4 regions of the Embleya sp. NPDC025285 genome follow, and region 1 is predicted to be linked to each of the others. Evidence: riboswitches for the same ligand, from Rfam matches in the RefSeq annotation. Region 1 holds a riboswitch; each other region holds the start of a gene.
What was found. A riboswitch is a leader RNA that binds a small molecule or an ion and turns the genes downstream of it on or off. The one in region 1 is predicted to bind cyclic di-AMP.

Region 1 (4,139 bases):
GCTTGGGCAGGCGCACCGCGAGCCACATCAGCGCGTACGCGAAGGCCGGGAAGCCGATCACGAAGAAGCCGCCGAAGCGCATGCTCGCGAACAACGCGACGATCGAGACCACGCCGAGCACGTCGTTGACCGGGATGCGCTCCTGGTAGAGCTGGAAGAGCATGCCGACGCAGAACAGGAAGCTCAGGTAGATCAGGTACTGGCTGTGCAGCGGGCCGATGAACTCGCTCAGGATCGGCACGTGGATGTCGGTGCCGTTGGTGTTCTGCGGACCGCGCCAGCCGGGGGCGTTCACCAGGTCCATCACGATCCAGCCGTACAGCAGGGTGGTCACCAGCAGCACGAACCGGCGGGATCCGCGCAGCACGCCGGACCAGGCCATCGCCGCGACGACCACGTAGCAGGTCATCTCGTAGCTCAGCGACCACAGCGCGCCGTCGAAGCCGGGGTCGAAGGCGTGCCCCTCCTTCTTCCCGGTGGCCAGGATGTTGGAGATGTCCAACTGCCGCAGACCGGTCCACCAGTTCGCGCGGATGTAGTCGAACGGGCCTTCGCCATGGCGCCAGAAACCGTCCAGCGAACCCTGCTGGTGACGGAACATGATCGGCGCGGCCACCAGCGCGGTGAACAGCACGCAGACCCACAGACCGGGCAGGATGCGCAACATCCGGTGCCACAGGTAGCGCCCGGTCGTGGTGCGCATGCCGCTGCGGGTGATCAGGAAGCCGGACAGCACGAAGAAGCCGTACACGGACATCCGGCCGAGGCCGACCTGCATGCCGGTGAAGCCGTTGCCCGGCTCATGCTTGCCGAAGCCGCCCAGGATGTGCGCGTGCGCCACCACGACCGCTGTCGCCAGCAGGAGCCGGATCAATCCGATGCTGTTGTCCCGGCCGGAGAATCGTTCGGCCAGCGTTCCTTGCCGACCCACTCCGAAGTCGCGTCGCACGCGCTTTACGCCCTTCCCGATGTGGCCGCCCGGAAGCGACGCAGGATCCCCCCTGGGCGAATATGCGCCCTGCCCACGAGATCCTGTGCATGGTAACGGTCGACCCGACCCCGGGTCAGGCACCCTGGAGGGCGGGCGCCGCGGGGGTCGCCACGCGCGATTCGCGCACCCTCCGCGAACCCGGGATGCCGGGTAGGGTCGCCTCATGAAGTGGCTTGTCACCGGCGGTGCCGGGTACATCGGGACGCATGTCGTGCGGGCGTTGCTCGCGGCCGGCGAGGATGTGGTCGTCCTCGACGACTTCTCCACGGGCGCGCGCGAACGGGTTCCCGAAAACGTGCCGCTGGTGGTCGGCTCGGTGCTGGACCGGGCGCTGCTGGACGAGACGTTCCGGGCGCACGCCGTGGACGGCGTGGTGCACATCGCGGCGAAGAAGCAGGTGCCCGAATCGGTCGCGCGCCCCCTCTACTACTACGAGGAGAACGTCGAGGGTCTGCGCGTCCTGCTCGCGGCCATGGTCGCGGCCGACGTCACGCGCGTCGTGTTCTCCTCCAGCGCCGCCGTCTACGGCATGCCCGACGTCGACCTCGTCGACGAGGAGACCCCGTGCCTGCCGATCAACCCGTACGGCGAGAGCAAGCTCGTCGGCGAGTGGATGATCAAGGCCACGGCGCGCGCGCACGGCATCTCGTACGCCGCGCTGCGCTACTTCAACGTCGCGGGCGCGGGCGCGCCGGAGCTCGCGGACGAGGGGGTGTTCAACCTCGTGCCGATGGTGCTGGAGAAGCTGACGGCCGATCAGGCGCCGGTGATCTTCGGGGACGACTACGACACCCCGGACGGCACCTGCGTGCGCGACTTCATCCATGTGGTGGACCTGGCCGAGGCGCACGTGGCGGCCACCCGTCGGCTCGGCACCGACCCGGACGCGCGTCTGGTGCTCAACGTCGGTCGCGGTGAGGGCACGTCGGTGCGCGAGATGGTGGAACTCATCCGCGAGGTCACCGGTTTGCGCGACATCGCGCCGGAGCTGCGACCCCGGCGCGCGGGCGACCCGGCCCGGGTGGTCGCGAGCGCCGATCGCATCACCACCGAACTGGGCTGGAAGGCCCGGCACGACACGGCGGACATGGTGGAGAGCGCGTGGGCCGGCTGGCGCGCGCAGCGCGGCTGAGTCCCGCACACACCGCCCGCGGCGCCGCGCATCAGCCGGCGCCGCGGGCGGTGTCGCGTCGCGATCCCGTGACGACGCAGAGTGAAGCCCCCTGGGGCAAATCGGACATGATGCGCTTCGTCTGTGGGCCGAATCACGTCGATCACGGGTGCGTACGCCCCTGTCGGTGGGCAGGGGCCCGGTCCGCGCGACGCCACACGCGATGCGGGTGTGACGAACGGGGCGCAGGTGATCTTTCCCGGGTGATCGGCGTACGCCGTGACCAAGGGCCGATGTCACGCGTTCCCTGCCCTTCCACCACGGAACGCCAACTACGGTCCTTTCCGTAAGGGATCATCTACATTGCGCTCATCCGCAAAACGGATAATCGACGTCTATCCGACACAGACTTGTGATCTTCGGCGAGGCCTGCTTAGCGTTCGATCCGTCCGTATCCCACACGGACCCCGATCGCCGGTACGCCGAATCCTGTCGCCGGCCGTTCGGGAGGCTGACGAGCACCACACGACAGGAGCGGGGGAACCACAGGTGAACCGCCGCGAACGGCCCCGATCTCGATGATCGGACGCCGCGAACGGCTTGGGGTGAAGCCATGTCCTTCGGGACGTGGCCGGGCTATCGATCTCCGGCCCGAATCCGACAGCTCACCTCGTAGGCGTGGGAGAGGATCCAGCCATGCTGTCCGGAACCGGGCGTCATCGCCGTCGCAGCACCAGTAGGACCACGCGTCTGATCGCCGCGGCGGGTGTCGCCGGAGTCGGCGTCGCCATGCCGATCATCGGCGCGGGCACCGCCCAGGCCGCCTCCGTGAGCACCTGGGACAAGGTCGCCCAGTGCGAGAGCACGGGCAACTGGCAGATCAACACCGGAAACGGCTTCTACGGCGGCCTGCAGTTCACCGCGAGCACCTGGAAGGCGTTCGGCGGCACGGAGTTCGCCGCCCGCGCCGACCTGGCGACCAAGGGTCAGCAGATCGCGATCGCCGAGAAGGTCCTCAAGGGCCAGGGCCCCGGCGCGTGGCCGGTGTGCTCGGTCAAGGCCGGCCTGACCCGAGGCGGCGCCGCCGCCGACGTCGACACCGGCTCCTCGGCCGGCAAGACCGCGCCGAAGACCGCTCCCAAGACCGAGACCGCCAAGCCGGCCCCGAAGAAGACGGCCGCCGCGCCGAAGATCGAGGTCAAGACCGAGGCTCCGAAGACCGAGGCCCCCAAGGCCGAGGCCCCGAAGACCGAGGCGCCCAAGACCGAGACGCCCAAGACCGAGCCGGCCGCCGCGACCTCGTCCTATGTCGTGGTCACCGGCGACACGCTCTCCAAGATCGCGAACGCCGCGCACGTGCCCGGCGGTTGGCCGAAGCTGTACGAGGCCAACAAGTCCGTCGTCGGCGAGAACCCCGACCTGATCTTCCCGGGCCAGAAGCTCACGGTCGACGGCAAGGCCGCGCCGACCACCACCAAGACCGAGGCCGCCGCGCCCAAGGTCGAGGTGCAGAAGGCCGAGACGCCGAAGACCGAGGCCCCCAAGGCCGAGGCTCCGAAGGCCAAGACGGAGAGCAAGCCGGCTCCGAAGGCCGCGACCACCAAGACCGAGGCCGCCAAGACCGAATCGACGACGACCGCCTCCGGCTCGTACGTCGCCCCGGTCTCGGGCGCCACGCTCACCGCGAGCTTCGGCTCCGGCGGCTCGCGCTGGTCCAGCGGCAGCCACACCGGCCAGGACTTCGCGGTCTCGACCGGCACCACGGTGCGCGCGGTCACCTCGGGCACCGTCGTGTCGGCCGGTTGGGGCGGCGCGTACGGCAACGAGGTCGTCATCCGGCACGCGGACGGCAAGTACACCCAGTACGCGCACCTGTCCTCGATCTCGGTCAAGGCCGGGATGAAGGTGCAGACCGGCCAGAAGATCGCGCTCTCCGGCGCGACCGGCAACGTCACCGGCCCGCACCTGCACTTCGAGGTCCGCACCACGCCGAACTACGGCTCCGCGGTCAACCCGATGACCTGGCTGCGCAGCCAC
Region 2 (4,139 bases), on a different contig from region 1:
CACCGCGCCAGGCCCGGACGAGCCCGCGGAGGTCGGTGCACACGCTGCGGCTGAGGGCGGGGTCGGCGACGCCGCCGAGCGCGACGCTCCCGCGGCGGAGCCCGACGTCCCCCCGCCACCGCGTGGGGGCCGGCTGCGGCGACGGTGGCGGTCGTGGAGTCGCCAGCGGCGGATCACCGTGATCCTGCTGATCCTGGTGAGTCTGCCGCTGCTGCCGGTGGGCGCGGCCGCGCTGGCGCTGCGGCTGGAGTACGCGGGCGATCCGTCGGACCAGGCCCGCACCCGCGGCCGGGACGCGATCTGGCTCGGCCACGCATGGGTGGACGGACGCAAGGGGGCGGCCGAACTGGCCGCACTGGCACAGCGGTTGCGGGGCACCGGCATCCACGACCTGTACGTGCACGCCGGGCCCCTGGAACACGACGGCACGCTGCCGCCCTCCGCCCACCCCGGGGCGCGGCAACTGGTGGACGCGGTCCACCGCGAACTGCCCGGCGTACGGGTGCAGGCCTGGCTCGGCGACATCGTCTCGCACGGCGGGCCCGGGCTGCGGCTGGAGCGCCCGCCGGTGCGCGCGGCGATCACCGCGTCGGCCGCGCAGATCCTGGACGCCGGCTTCGAGGGCGTGCACCTCGATCTGGAACCGGTGTGGTCCGGGAACGAGGACTTCCTGACCGTGCTCACCGCCACCCACGCGCTGACCCGTGCGCGCGGCGTCCCGCTGTCGGTCGCCGCCGCGCAGATCGATCCGCTGCCGTCCCTGCACAGCGTCTTCCAAGCGCTGCGCGATCACCCCAAGTGGTGGTCGCAGCGATACTTCGGCCAGGTCGCGCGGCGGGTCGACCAGATCGCGCTGATGTCCTATGACACCGCGATGCCGCTGGAGTCGCTGTACGGCGGCTACGTCGCGCAGCAGACCGAGCTCGCCCTGGAGGCGACGCCGGCCGGGGTCGACCTGCTGATGGGCCTGCCCGCCTACTACGCGAACAGTTGGGGTCATCACGGCTCGGCCGAGACGGTCGCGGCGGCGGTGCGCGGTGTCCGCCTGGGCCTGACCAGACACGACCCGCGCCGACCGAACTTCGGCGTCGCACTGTACGTCGACTTCGCCGCGACCGACACGGACTGGGCGTCCTACCGCCGGGATTGGTGTCGTCTCGACGGTCGAGCCGGGTGAGGCCGGGTGCCGAACGAGGTGTCCGATTGCCGCCGGCACCGTGTCCCGGCCGCGTCCACGCTGGAGGCATGACCACCTCCGCGGATACCCGCACCTTCGTCGTCCGAGCGATCCCCGCCGAGCTCCTCGCCTCGGTCCGGGCCACCGGCCTGGACGTCTCCGGCCACCCGGTCGAAGCGCACACGGCCGGCGGCGGCGAACCGTTGCGCTGCTGCCTGCGCGACGCCGAGCCGGGCGAGCGGCTCATGTTGTTCGGCTACGAACCGCCGCTCCCGGCGAGCCCGTACCGCGAGATCGGCCCGGTCTTCGCGCACGCCGACGCCTGCCCCGGCCCGAGCACCGACGCCTACCCGCCCCAGTGGCGGGCCCGGCCCCAGGTCTTTCGCGCCTACGACGCCCGGGGACGGATCCACCCCACCTCACGCCTCCACGACACCGACAACCCCGAGCCCGCCCTCGCCGAGATCCTCGCCGACCCCGAGGTGACCGAGATCCACTGCCGCAACATCACCTACGGCTGCTACATGTCCACCATCGTCCGCCCGTCCACCCCCGACCGCTGATCCCACGACCGGATCCCCGGTGGCGCTCGCCCCCGGCGCCGGGGGCGAGCGCCCGGCGCCGGCGCGTCCACCGGGGCGGCGACACCGTCGCGCCGGTCTCGGCCACGCCCGGGACGATCACCATGTCGGGCCGGATTCCGTACCGGCCCGCGCGCGGGCGGCTCCGAGCCGATCGCTACCGTACACGGATGGACAACGCAGTCGTGCGGAGCCCGTCGGCCCCGGTCGCGGCGCACACCGCCGCTCCCGGTCCGGGCCGTGTCCGGGGCGCCGCCCAGGTGGTCACCGACATCCTCCAGCCGCGCAACACCATCCTTGCCGGACTGTCCGGTTTCGGTGCGCTCGTCGCCCACTCGTGGACCGGCGCCGGATGGGGTCTGTTCGCGGCACTGTGCGCGGGCATCGTTCCGGCCGGGTACATCGAGTGGGAGCGTCGCCGCGGTACCTGGGGCGACCGGCACGTGGTGGACCGCCGGCAGCGTCCGCGCATCTTCGCGGTGATCCTGGCCTCGATCGGCATCGGCGCGGCGGTCATGCTCGGCGCCGGCGCGCCGTCCCGGCTGGTGTTCGCGATGTTCGCGCTGTGGGGCATGACGGTGGTGCTGCTGGTGGTGAACGCGGCGTGGAAGATCAGCGTCGACTGCGCGGTCGCGTCCGGCATCGTCGCGTTGCTCGCCGTCGCGGGCGGACCGTGGTGGTCGACCGGTTATCTCGCGGTCGGCGTCGTGTGCTGGTCGCGTGTCGCACTGCGTCACCACACCGTCGCGCAAGCCGTGGCTGGTGCGCTCTTGGGCGCCGCCACCGGGGCATCTCTGGTTTTCGGCTGACCGATAGCGGTACATATCGGGCGGCCATCGACCCTCTCTATGGTGCACGTCACATGCCGGGTACCGATGGTCAGGAGGTCGTACGCACCGTAAACCGTCTTTTCACGATTCCTGCCCTGAGTAATCGAATACCCACTATATGTCATCAATTCGGGCACAATGCGTACGCTTCTCGGGACTTTAGGTCCCGATATTCCACCCTTCCGCCCTGATTCTTCTGTTTCGGCGAAACGTGATGTTTGGATCCGAGTCGAGGGTGTGCGTAGTTTGGTGCTTCGCCACACCGGTCCGGTGCTCGGCGAAATGGTCTCCCGGTTCGCCGAATCCTGCCGCCGGAGCGAGGCCACGGTACGAAACCCGAAAGGCAGGAGCGGGGGAACCAAGTGGAATGCCGTCCCGGGCGTCCGTGACACGGACGCCCATGACGACGGCTTGGGGTGAAGCCGTGCCCGTCCCTTCCTCAGGAGGGCCGAACACGGCCGGGCGAGACTCTCCAGCCCGAATCCGACAGCTCACTTCGTAGGCGTGGGAGAAGGAAAAATCTTCGTGCAGTCGTTCATCACCCCTGCCCGCATGCCCAAGAAGACGCGTCTCGCGCTGACCCTCGGCATGGCCGGCGCGATCGTCGCCGCCCCGCTGGTCACCGGTCTCGCCACCGCCAACGCCGCCTCCGTCTCCACCTGGGACAAGGTCGCCATGCTCGAGAGCTCGGGCAACTGGCACATCAACACCGGCAACGGTTTCTACGGTGGTCTGCAGTTCACCATCAGCACCTGGAACGAGTTCGGCGGTCAGCAGTACGCCCCGCGTGCCGACCTGGCCACCAAGGACCAGCAGATCGCCATCGCCGAGAAGGTTCTCGCCGTACAGGGTCCCGGCGCCTGGCCGAACACCTCCGGCCCGGCGGGCCTGACCAAGGGCAGCGCCGCGCCGGCCGTCTCGCCCGGCACCAAGTCCACGGTCAAGGTCACCCCGAAGGCCGCCGAGAAGCCGGCCGAGTCCGCTCCGGCCCCGAAGATCGAGGTCGTCCCGGCGGCCGCCGCGAAGTCCGCGTCGACCAGCACCTCGTACTCCGTGGTCAAGGGCGACACGCTCTCCAAGATCGCCGCCGCCAAGGATGTCGAGGGCGGCTGGCACAAGCTGTACGCCGACAACCGCTCGGTGATCGGTGGCAACCCGAACGTCATCCAGATCGGTCAGAAGCTCTCGCTCTCCGGTAAGGCCTCGGCCTCGACCGAGTCCGGCAGCACCAAGACCGAGACCGCTCCGGCCGCGCCGAAGACCGAGACCAAGACCACGGCGTCCGTGAAGGTCGCGCCGAAGGTCGAGGTCAAGGAGAAGGCCCCGGTCGCGGCCAAGGAGTCCTCGGCCAAGGCCGAGTCCACCACGGCCAACGCGTCCGGTTACGTCGCTCCCGTGAAGGGCGGCCTGGGCACCGCGTTCGGCACCGGCGGCAAGCTGTGGTCCAGCGGCAGCCACACCGGCCAGGACTTCGTGGCCGCCACCGGCACCTCGGTGAAGGCGATCACCTCGGGCACCGTGGTCAAGGCCGGCAACGGCGGCGCCTACGGC
Region 3 (4,139 bases), on a different contig from region 1:
GCCTCGGCGTACGACCAGTGTGTGGTGGCCCGCCGTCCGTCCAGCAGGCCGGCGGCGGCCAGGACGAAGGCGCCCGTGCAGAGGGAGACCACCCGCGCCCCGGCCTCGTGTGCCGCGCGTATGGCGTCGACGAGGTCCGCCGGTGGGTCCGCCTCGAGGTCGGCCCACCCGGGGACGATCACGGTGTCGGCCAGGGCGAGCCGGTCGAGTCCGCAGTCGGGTTCGAGGAGGAAGCGGCCGTCGGCCCGCACGGGGCCCGCCCCGCAGATGACGAGCTCGTACCAACTCTCCACCGGGACCGGCGGGGCCGAGCCGAAGAGCTCGTGGGCCAAGGCCAGTTCGAAGTGCAGGATCCCGTCGGCGACGGCTATCGCGACTGTGCTCACGTCCGGAAGTGTACGCATCATGTCGTTCCGGACGCTCGTGCGGGGCACCGCGTGGTCGACACGATGTGGGGGGTTGGTCTTTCGGACGGAAGGCAAGTGACATGCGCGCTGTCGGTCAGGATGTGCTGGGTGGTCCCGAGGTGTTGCGGGAGTTCGACCTGGAGCGGCCGGCGCCCGGCCCGAGCGAGGTACTGGTCCGGGTGCACGCGGCGGGCGTCAATCCGACCGACTGGATACATCGGGCCACGGGCCTGATCCTGGGCGAACCGCCGTTCGTGCTCGGGTGGGACGTGTCGGGCGTGGTGGAGGCGGTGGGCCTGGGGGTGACGATCCATCGACCGGGGGACGAGGTGTTCGGCATGCTGAGCTACCCGTACGGCAACGGGGCGCACGCCGAGTACGTGGTTTCGGCGGCCCGCCACGTGGTGCGCAAGCCCGCCAACATCGACCACGTGCAGGCCGCCGCGCTGCCCTTGGCCGCGGTCACCGCCTGGCAGGCCCTGGTGGACACCGCGGAACTGCGGGAAGGGCAAAGGGTGTTGATTCACGCCGCGGCGGGCGGGGTCGGTCATCTGGCGGTACAGATCGCCAAGGCGCGCGGCGCGTACGTGATCGGCACCGCGAGCGCGGCCAAGCACGACTTCGTCCGCGGGCTGGGCGCCGACGAGATGATCGACTACACCACGACCGACTTCGCCGACGTCGTGCGGGACGTGGACGTCGTGCTGGACGGCGTCGGCGGCGAGTACGGTCCCCGCTCGCTACGGACGTTGCGCCGGGGCGGCGTGCTCGTCGCCATCGTGAACAACGTCAGGGACCTGGACGTCGAGCGGTACGGGGTCCGGGCCGAGGAGATGCTCGTCGAGGCCGACCACGCGGCCATGCGGCAGGTCGCGGACCTGGTCGAGGCGGGGCGACTGCGCGCCGCGATCGACTCGGTGTTCCCGCTGGCCGACGCGGCCAAGGCGCACGAGCGCGGGGAGACGGGCCGGGTCACGGGCAAGATCGTCCTGACGCTCTGACGCTCTGACGCTCTGACGCTCTGACGCTCTGACGCTCTGACGCTCTGACGCTCTGACGCTCTGACGCTCTGACGCTCTGACGCCCGCGCCCCGGTCCGCCCGCCCGCCGGGACCGGCGCGTTCGCCGAAACGCACGCCGGCGCCGCGCGCTCCGACCGTCGTCGGAGGGCACGGCGCCGAAGGCGCGTCCCACTATGCGGTTGTGTCACCGCCGCCGGAGCACGTGTGCGCCGGCGGCGGCGGTTTGCCCGGTTCGATCAGGCCGGGCGGGTGGCGCCGGCGATCGGCATGGTGTTGATCGAGGCGATCTCGACCGACTTGCGCGGGTTCGGGGCGTGCACCATCTTGCCGTCGCCGATGTAGATGCCGACGTGGCTGATGCCGGAGTAGAAGAACACCAGGTCGCCGGGCTGCAGGTTGGCGACCGACACGCGCGTGTCGGCGGCGAACTGGTCGTTGGTCACGCGGGGCAGCGAGATGCCCGCGGACTTGTACGCGGCCTGGACCAGACCCGAGCAGTCGTACGCGTTGGGGCCGGTGGCGCCGTACACGTACGGCTTGCCGATCTGCGCCTTGGCGAAGGCCACGGCCTGGGCGGCCTTGCTGCTCGACGCGGTCGAGGAGCCGCCGGTCGGCGCCTGGTTGCCCTTCGAGCCGCCGGTGGCGGGCTTGGCGGGGGCCTTGGCGGCGGGCTTGACCGACACGTCGGCCGACGGCTTGCTCGCCGGCTTGGGGGTGGTCTTGCCGGGCGTGACGGAGGTCTTGGGCTGGACCTTGATGCTCGGCTTGGCGGGCGCGGCGGCCTTGGGTGCCGCGGGCGCCGAGCCGTCCAGCCGCAGGGTCTGGCCGATCTCGATCAGGTCCGGGCCGGACAGCAGCACGTCGCGGTTGAGCTCGTACAGGCTCTGCCAGCCGCCGTTGACCTGGTTGGTCTGGGCGAGCCGGAACAGCGTGTCGCCGGCTTGGACCACGTAGCGGGCCTTGTCGGCGGCCGTGTCGGTCTCCGGCGCGGCGGGCGCGGCCTGGACCGGGGCCGCGTCGACCGCCGCGGTGGGGGTCGCCGACAGCACGGTGGAGGGGGACTGCTCGGAGGTGGAGGGGGCCTGCGCCGGGGCGGCACCGGCGGTGGCGACCGGGAGCACGACACCCATGCCGGCGATGCCCACCGCCGCGACGAAGCGGCGGACGTTGGTGGGTCGAGCGGCACGATGGCGAGCGTTTGTGGACAGCATGAAATGGGGTCCTCTCCTGTCGCCTACGAGGTGAGCTGTCGGATTCGGACTGGAGCAGCCCGGTCGCGTTACGCGACTTCACCCCTAGCCGTCACCGGAACGATCCCGGCCACGGCGATTCACCTGGTTCCCCCGCTCCCGTCGGATTCTTCGATGTAGACCTCCCGCTGCCGGCGACGGGATTCGGCGTACCGGCGACAGGGTTCACCCGAAAGGTGAATCGGCGAGAAAGGTAGGCAATGCGGATGCCTGATCACAACCGAAACCCCGACTTCGCCCTGCGGGTAAAGGCGGAATAAAAGCGACATCTCTCCCGTGTTCGGCTCCGGGGTACCGGTGATGACGAGGGGATATCTCGGAGAGTGGTGTGATCGTGCGGTAACGGAAAATAGTCGAGACTCGTCGCGGAGCGCGGAAAATGAATTGCGGCTCGAAGTCGGCTATATAATTTATGTCCGTTTTATCCATGCGGCCTACATCACATTTCGGGCAACCGATCGACTGGTCGTGCCGGACATGCCGGCGATGCACCCATCCGTCCCGCCGCCGTCGGGTGACCGCGGCGCGGCCGCCATCCGCAGGGGCGAGGCATCACCGGGGGCGGGTCAGCCGGTGAACACCTCCACCAGCGACCAGATCGCCAGCCCGAGCATGCACAGGCCGCCGATCCGCTGCACCGTTTGCAGCGGGACGCGCTTGGCGATGAACCGCCCGGCGAGCAGGGCCAACGCGGACACCGACATCAGTGCCGCGGCCGAGCCGATCGCGGTGGACCAGGTGCCGTTCGTGGCGGCCAGGTTGGCCGTGGTGATCTGGGTGAGGTCGCCCCACTCGCTGATGAACACGGCCGTGAAGGCGGTCGCGAAGACCGGCCGGAAGCCGGTCACGCTCTTGCCCGCGGTGTCCTCGTCGTCCTCGCCCGCACCGCCGCGCAACAACATGAAGGCGCCGAAGCCGAACAGGGCGGCGGAGACGAGCTTGACGATCCAGCCGGGGAGCAGGCCGAGCAGGCCGCCCGCGCCGACGGCGAGGGCGACGTGCACGACGAACGCGGTCGAGGTGCCGAACCACACGTAGAGCGGACGCATGCGGGTGCCCATGGCAAGCGACGCGAACATCGTCTTGTCCGGGAGCTCGGCGAGGAAGATCAGCCCGAAGGCGGTCAGGATCGCCAGAAGGTCGAGGTGCATTCCGGGTGGCTTTCTGCGAGAGCCGGGCCCCGGGTCTTCACGAAGCGCCGCACGGCAACCGGAGGACCACTCGGCCCGGCACGACGGGGTACATCCACGAGAAGACGAGGATGCGTCGATGCCTGGCCGAAGGTCTCGCCCACCCGTGTCGAGCACGGGCCCGGCCACCGGGAGTCCGAGGACTCCAGCATGTCGACGACCGGTTCACGGGGCTACTCCCCTTCGCGGTGCCGACCCTACCGCACCCGGCGTCGGCGCCGGCCCGGCCGCTCCCGGCGCACCGGGCCGTTTCGACGCCTACGACGACCC
Region 4 (4,139 bases), on a different contig from region 1:
ATGGCCGAGGGCGCCGCGTCCATCCTGCGTGAGTTGTTCGACCAGGGCCGGGTGGACGGTGTGCTCGCGATGGGCGGCTCGGGCGGGTCGGCGATCGCCTCCTACGCGATGCGCGCGCTGCCGGTCGGTGTACCCAAGCTGCTGGTCTCCACGATGGCCGCGGGCGACGTGTCGCCCTACGTCGGCGCGGTGGACGTCACGATGATGTACAGCGTCGTGGACATCGCCGGGATAAACCGGCTCTCCGAGCGGATCCTGGGCAACGCGGCGGACGCGATCGCGGGCATGGCGGGCGGCTACGCCGAGGATCGCGCGGCGGTGGCGGGGGTGAGCGGCGAGGGCCGTCCGCTGGTCGCCGCGTCGATGTTCGGGGTGACCACGCCGGCCGTGGACGCCGCGCGCGAGCGGCTCACCGAGCTGGGCTACGAGGTGCTGGTCTTCCACGCCACGGGCGCCGGCGGCACCTCGATGGAGAACCTGGCCGAGGCGGGCTTCCTGGCCGGGATCCTCGACCTGACCACCACCGAGCTGGCCGACGACCTGGTGGGCGGGGTGCTGAGCGCGGGCCCCGAACGGCTGACCGCGGCCGGGCGGATGGGGCTGCCGCAGGTGGTCAGCGTGGGTGCGCTGGACATGGTCAACTTCGGCCCGCGCGACACCGTGCCCGAGCGGTTCGAGGAGCGGAAGCTGTACGTGCACAACCCGACGGTGACGCTGATGCGCACCACGCCGGCGGAGAACGCCGAGCTGGGTCGGCGGATCGCCGCGAAACTGATCGCCGCGACCGGTCCCACCGCCCTCTACCTGCCACTGCGCGGGGTCTCGGCGATCGACGTCGAGGGCGCGCCCTTCTACGATTCCGTCGCCGACAAGGCGCTGTTCGACGAGTTGCGGTCCGGACTCGCGGGCAGTGCCGTCGAGTTGCACGAGGCGGCGACGGACATCAACGATCCGGCGTTCGCCACGGCGGCGGCGGATCGACTGCACGAGATGATCACGAAGGGACGTGTGGACTGAGATGGACGGACGCGAGGCGCGGGGCCGACTGCACAGGACGGTCGGGCAGGGCGGCGTCGTGATCGGCGCGGGCGCGGGCACCGGATTGTCGGCCAAGTGCGCCGAGGCCGGCGGCGTGGACCTGATCATCATCTACAACTCCGGCCGCTACCGGATGGCCGGCCGCGGCTCGCTGGCCGGGCTGCTGCCGTACGGCGACGCCAACGCGATCGTGGTCGAGATGGCCGGCGAGGTGCTGCCGGTGGTGCACGGTACTCCGGTGCTGGCCGGGGTGTGCGGCACGGATCCGTTCCGGATCATGCCGCACTTCCTGGACCAGCTCGCCGCGATGGGCTTCGCGGGCGTGCAGAACTTCCCCACGGTCGGCCTGTTCGACGGTGTCTTCCGGCAGAACCTGGAGGAGACCGGCATGGGCTACGACCTGGAGGTGGAGATGATCCGGCTGGCCGCCGAGCGCGGCCTGCTCACCGCGCCCTACGTCTTCGACCCGGAGCAGGCCCGCGCGATGGCCGCGGCCGGCGCGGACGTCCTGGTCCCGCACCTGGGGCTGACCACCAAGGGCAGCATCGGCGCGAGCACCGCGGTCTCGCTCGACGAGGCGGTGGAGCGGGTGCAGCGCATGCGCGACGCGGCGGCGGAGGTGAACCCGGACGTGCTGGTGTTGTGTCACGGCGGGCCGATCGCCGAGCCCGAGGATGCCGCGTACGTGCTGGCGCACACCACCGGCGTGGTGGGCTTCTTCGGCGCCTCCAGCATGGAACGGCTGCCGACCGAGACGGCCATCACCGAGCAGGCGCGGGCGTTCAAGGCGATCGGAGCCCGGTAGGCGCCGCGCCGTACGAATCCGGGCAGCACGTGCCGGGCGCCGGGCGGTACCGGTGGGACGCACAGGGCGTCCCACGTCGGAGGCGGGAAGCACAGGGCGCCACCGGCAGGAGACACATCCACCACGACCGCGAGGAGTCGCGTGTGTACAAGCTGACCGTGCTGTATGGCCACCCCGAGGACCCGGCGGCGTTCGACGCCTATTACTGGGAGAAGCACGTCCCGCTCGCCCGCACGATGCCGGGATTGACCGGCTGGACCATCGGCAAGTGCGATCCGGACCCCTCCGGCGCGCAGCCGCCCTATTACCTGGTGGTCGGGTTGTACGCGCCGACTCGCGCGGGTCTCCAGGCGACCCTGGATTCGCCCGAGGGCCGGGCCACGGTGGCCGATGTCGCCAATTTCGCGACCGGCGGCGCGACGTTCCTTTGGGACGAGGAGCGGGTAGTCGTACCTGTGGAGCTGCCCGCGACGGAATAGCCCGACGGTGAAGCACGGGTGACCACGCGGCCGCGCACCGTGGACGCCGGCGCCGTGACCTGCGAGGATGGCGACATATCGGGCAAATCGGTGTTATTCCTGCTTATGGGGCACCTCACAAAGCGCCCGAAATGTTTGCCAACCCGGCGGCCCGGTGCGTAGCTTCGTGGTTGTTCGCACAAGCGGACTCCCCGGGCGGTACGCCGAATCCTGCCGCCGCCCGAGGGAAGCAGTCGATATCGACTGGCGGCAGGAGCGGGGGAACCAAGTGAGTGCCGGCATCGGCAATGTCGATGCCGTGGGGTGAAGCCATGCCTGTTTTCAGGCGAGGCCGGGCCAATCGTCCGAACCCGACAGCTAACTTCGTAGGCGCCCGACGAGGTAATCAATGACCTTCCGTGCCATCACCGCTCCCGTTCGCTCGCTCTCTCGTGGCCGTCGCGCCGGCATCGCCGTCGCCGCCGGTGCGGGTCTCGTCCTTCCCCTCGTGGGCATGGCGGGCAGCGCGAACGCGGCGTCCTCGTCCACGTGGGACGCGGTCGCGCAGTGCGAGAGCACCGGGAATTGGAGCATCAACACGGGCAACGGCTTCTCCGGCGGTCTGCAGTTCACCCCGAGCACCTGGAACGCCTTCGGCGGCGGCGAGTACGCGGCCAGTGCCGCGCAGGCGAGCAAGGCACAGCAGATCGCGGTCGCCGAGCGCGTGCTGGCCGCGCAGGGCCCCGGCGCCTGGCCGGTCTGTTCGCAGAAGGCCGGTCTGGCCAAGGGCGGCAACGCGTCCGCCACGGCCGAGTCCTCGACCACCGGCAAGACCAAGGCCCAGGACGCGCCGAAGGCCGCGGCCAAGGCCGAGTCGGCGACCGAGACCGCACCGCGCAACTCCGGCGCCGATGCGCCGAAGGTCCGGGTGCAGCCGAAGCAGGACGTCGCCGCGCAGGACGCGTCGAAGTCGGCCGCGAGCAAGCAGGCTTCGGGCTCCGGCAGCTACACCGTCAAGGCCGGTGACACGCTCTCCTCCGTCGCCGCCAAGCTCGGCGTCAAGGGTGGCTACCAGGCCCTGTACAGCGCCAACTCGGGTGTCATCGGTGACAACCCGAACGTGATCAGCGTGGGCACCAAGCTCTCCGTCTGACACACGAACGGCAACACGTGGGCCCCGTCGAGTACTTCGGCGGGGCCCACGCCCATGTCCGGTCGGTGGTGATCGAAACGGGATGTCGATTGGCCGTGTTGCCGCTCGCTTCGTCGATCGATCAGGCCCGGCTGGGCAGTTCGGCGGGTTCGGTGGACCGGGTGGGGGCGGGGATCGCCGGTTCGTCGGCCGCTTCGCCGGACGCGGATCCGGTGTGGTTGAGCAGCAGGTTGAGTACGACCGCGATGATCGAGCCGGCCGAGATGCCGGACTCGGCGATCATCGCGACCTTGTCCGGGAACGCGTGGTAGAAGTCCGGGAACGCGATCGGGAAGACGCCGAAGGCCAGGGCCACCGCCACGATCAGCGCGTTGGGTCCGGTGTCGAGGTCGGCCTTGCCCAGGGTGCGGATGCCGGCCACCGCGACGGTGCCGAACAGCACCACGCCGGCGCCGCCGAGGACCGGCTGCGGGACGAGCGCGACCAGGCCGCCGACGATCGGCATCAAGCCCATCAGGACCAGGAATCCGCCGCACACCGCGACCACGAACCGGCTGCGGATGCGGGTCAGCGCGACCAGGCCGATGTTCTGTGCGAAGGCCGTGCACGCGAAGCCGTTGAACACCCCGCCGAGCGCGGTGGCCAGGCCGTCGGCGCGCAGGCCGCCGGCTATCGTCCGGTCGTC

Region 2: another riboswitch for cyclic di-AMP. It lies ahead of ACZ4FV_RS23270 (transglycosylase family protein); the one in region 1 lies ahead of ACZ4FV_RS11905 (transglycosylase family protein).
Region 3: another riboswitch for cyclic di-AMP. It lies ahead of ACZ4FV_RS43700 (NlpC/P60 family protein); the one in region 1 lies ahead of ACZ4FV_RS11905 (transglycosylase family protein).
Region 4: another riboswitch for cyclic di-AMP. It lies ahead of ACZ4FV_RS33070 (transglycosylase family protein); the one in region 1 lies ahead of ACZ4FV_RS11905 (transglycosylase family protein).

The regions. Positions count from the first base shown of each region.
Region 1 covers NZ_JBVHLU010000014.1:49,215-53,353, forward strand. Annotated here, with positions in the region: gene ACZ4FV_RS11895 (acyltransferase family protein) at 1-949, opposite strand, end outside; gene galE (UDP-glucose 4-epimerase GalE) at 1,155-2,123, shown strand; cyclic di-AMP (ydaO/yuaA leader) riboswitch at 2,612-2,796, shown strand; gene ACZ4FV_RS11905 (transglycosylase family protein) at 2,802-4,139, shown strand, end outside.
Region 2 covers NZ_JBVHLU010000034.1:21,973-26,111, reverse strand. Annotated here, with positions in the region: gene ACZ4FV_RS23285 (glycoside hydrolase family 18 protein) at 1-1,177, shown strand, start outside; gene ACZ4FV_RS23280 (DUF1203 domain-containing protein) at 1,246-1,740, shown strand; gene ACZ4FV_RS23275 (hypothetical protein) at 1,929-2,567, shown strand; cyclic di-AMP (ydaO/yuaA leader) riboswitch at 2,913-3,108, shown strand; gene ACZ4FV_RS23270 (transglycosylase family protein) at 3,141-4,139, shown strand, end outside.
Region 3 covers NZ_JBVHLU010000113.1:21,787-25,925, reverse strand. Annotated here, with positions in the region: gene ACZ4FV_RS43710 (helix-turn-helix domain-containing protein) at 1-386, opposite strand, end outside; gene ACZ4FV_RS43705 (NADP-dependent oxidoreductase) at 488-1,408, shown strand; gene ACZ4FV_RS43700 (NlpC/P60 family protein) at 1,666-2,640, opposite strand; cyclic di-AMP (ydaO/yuaA leader) riboswitch at 2,647-2,803, opposite strand; gene ACZ4FV_RS43695 (TMEM165/GDT1 family protein) at 3,246-3,830, opposite strand; gene ACZ4FV_RS43690 (TetR/AcrR family transcriptional regulator) at 4,128-4,139, opposite strand, start outside.
Region 4 covers NZ_JBVHLU010000062.1:24,196-28,334, reverse strand. Annotated here, with positions in the region: gene ACZ4FV_RS33085 (Tm-1-like ATP-binding domain-containing protein) at 1-1,017, shown strand, start outside; gene ACZ4FV_RS33080 (phosphoenolpyruvate hydrolase family protein) at 1,019-1,843, shown strand; gene ACZ4FV_RS33075 (EthD family reductase) at 1,987-2,322, shown strand; cyclic di-AMP (ydaO/yuaA leader) riboswitch at 2,544-2,710, shown strand; gene ACZ4FV_RS33070 (transglycosylase family protein) at 2,711-3,454, shown strand; gene ACZ4FV_RS33065 (nucleobase:cation symporter-2 family protein) at 3,576-4,139, opposite strand, start outside.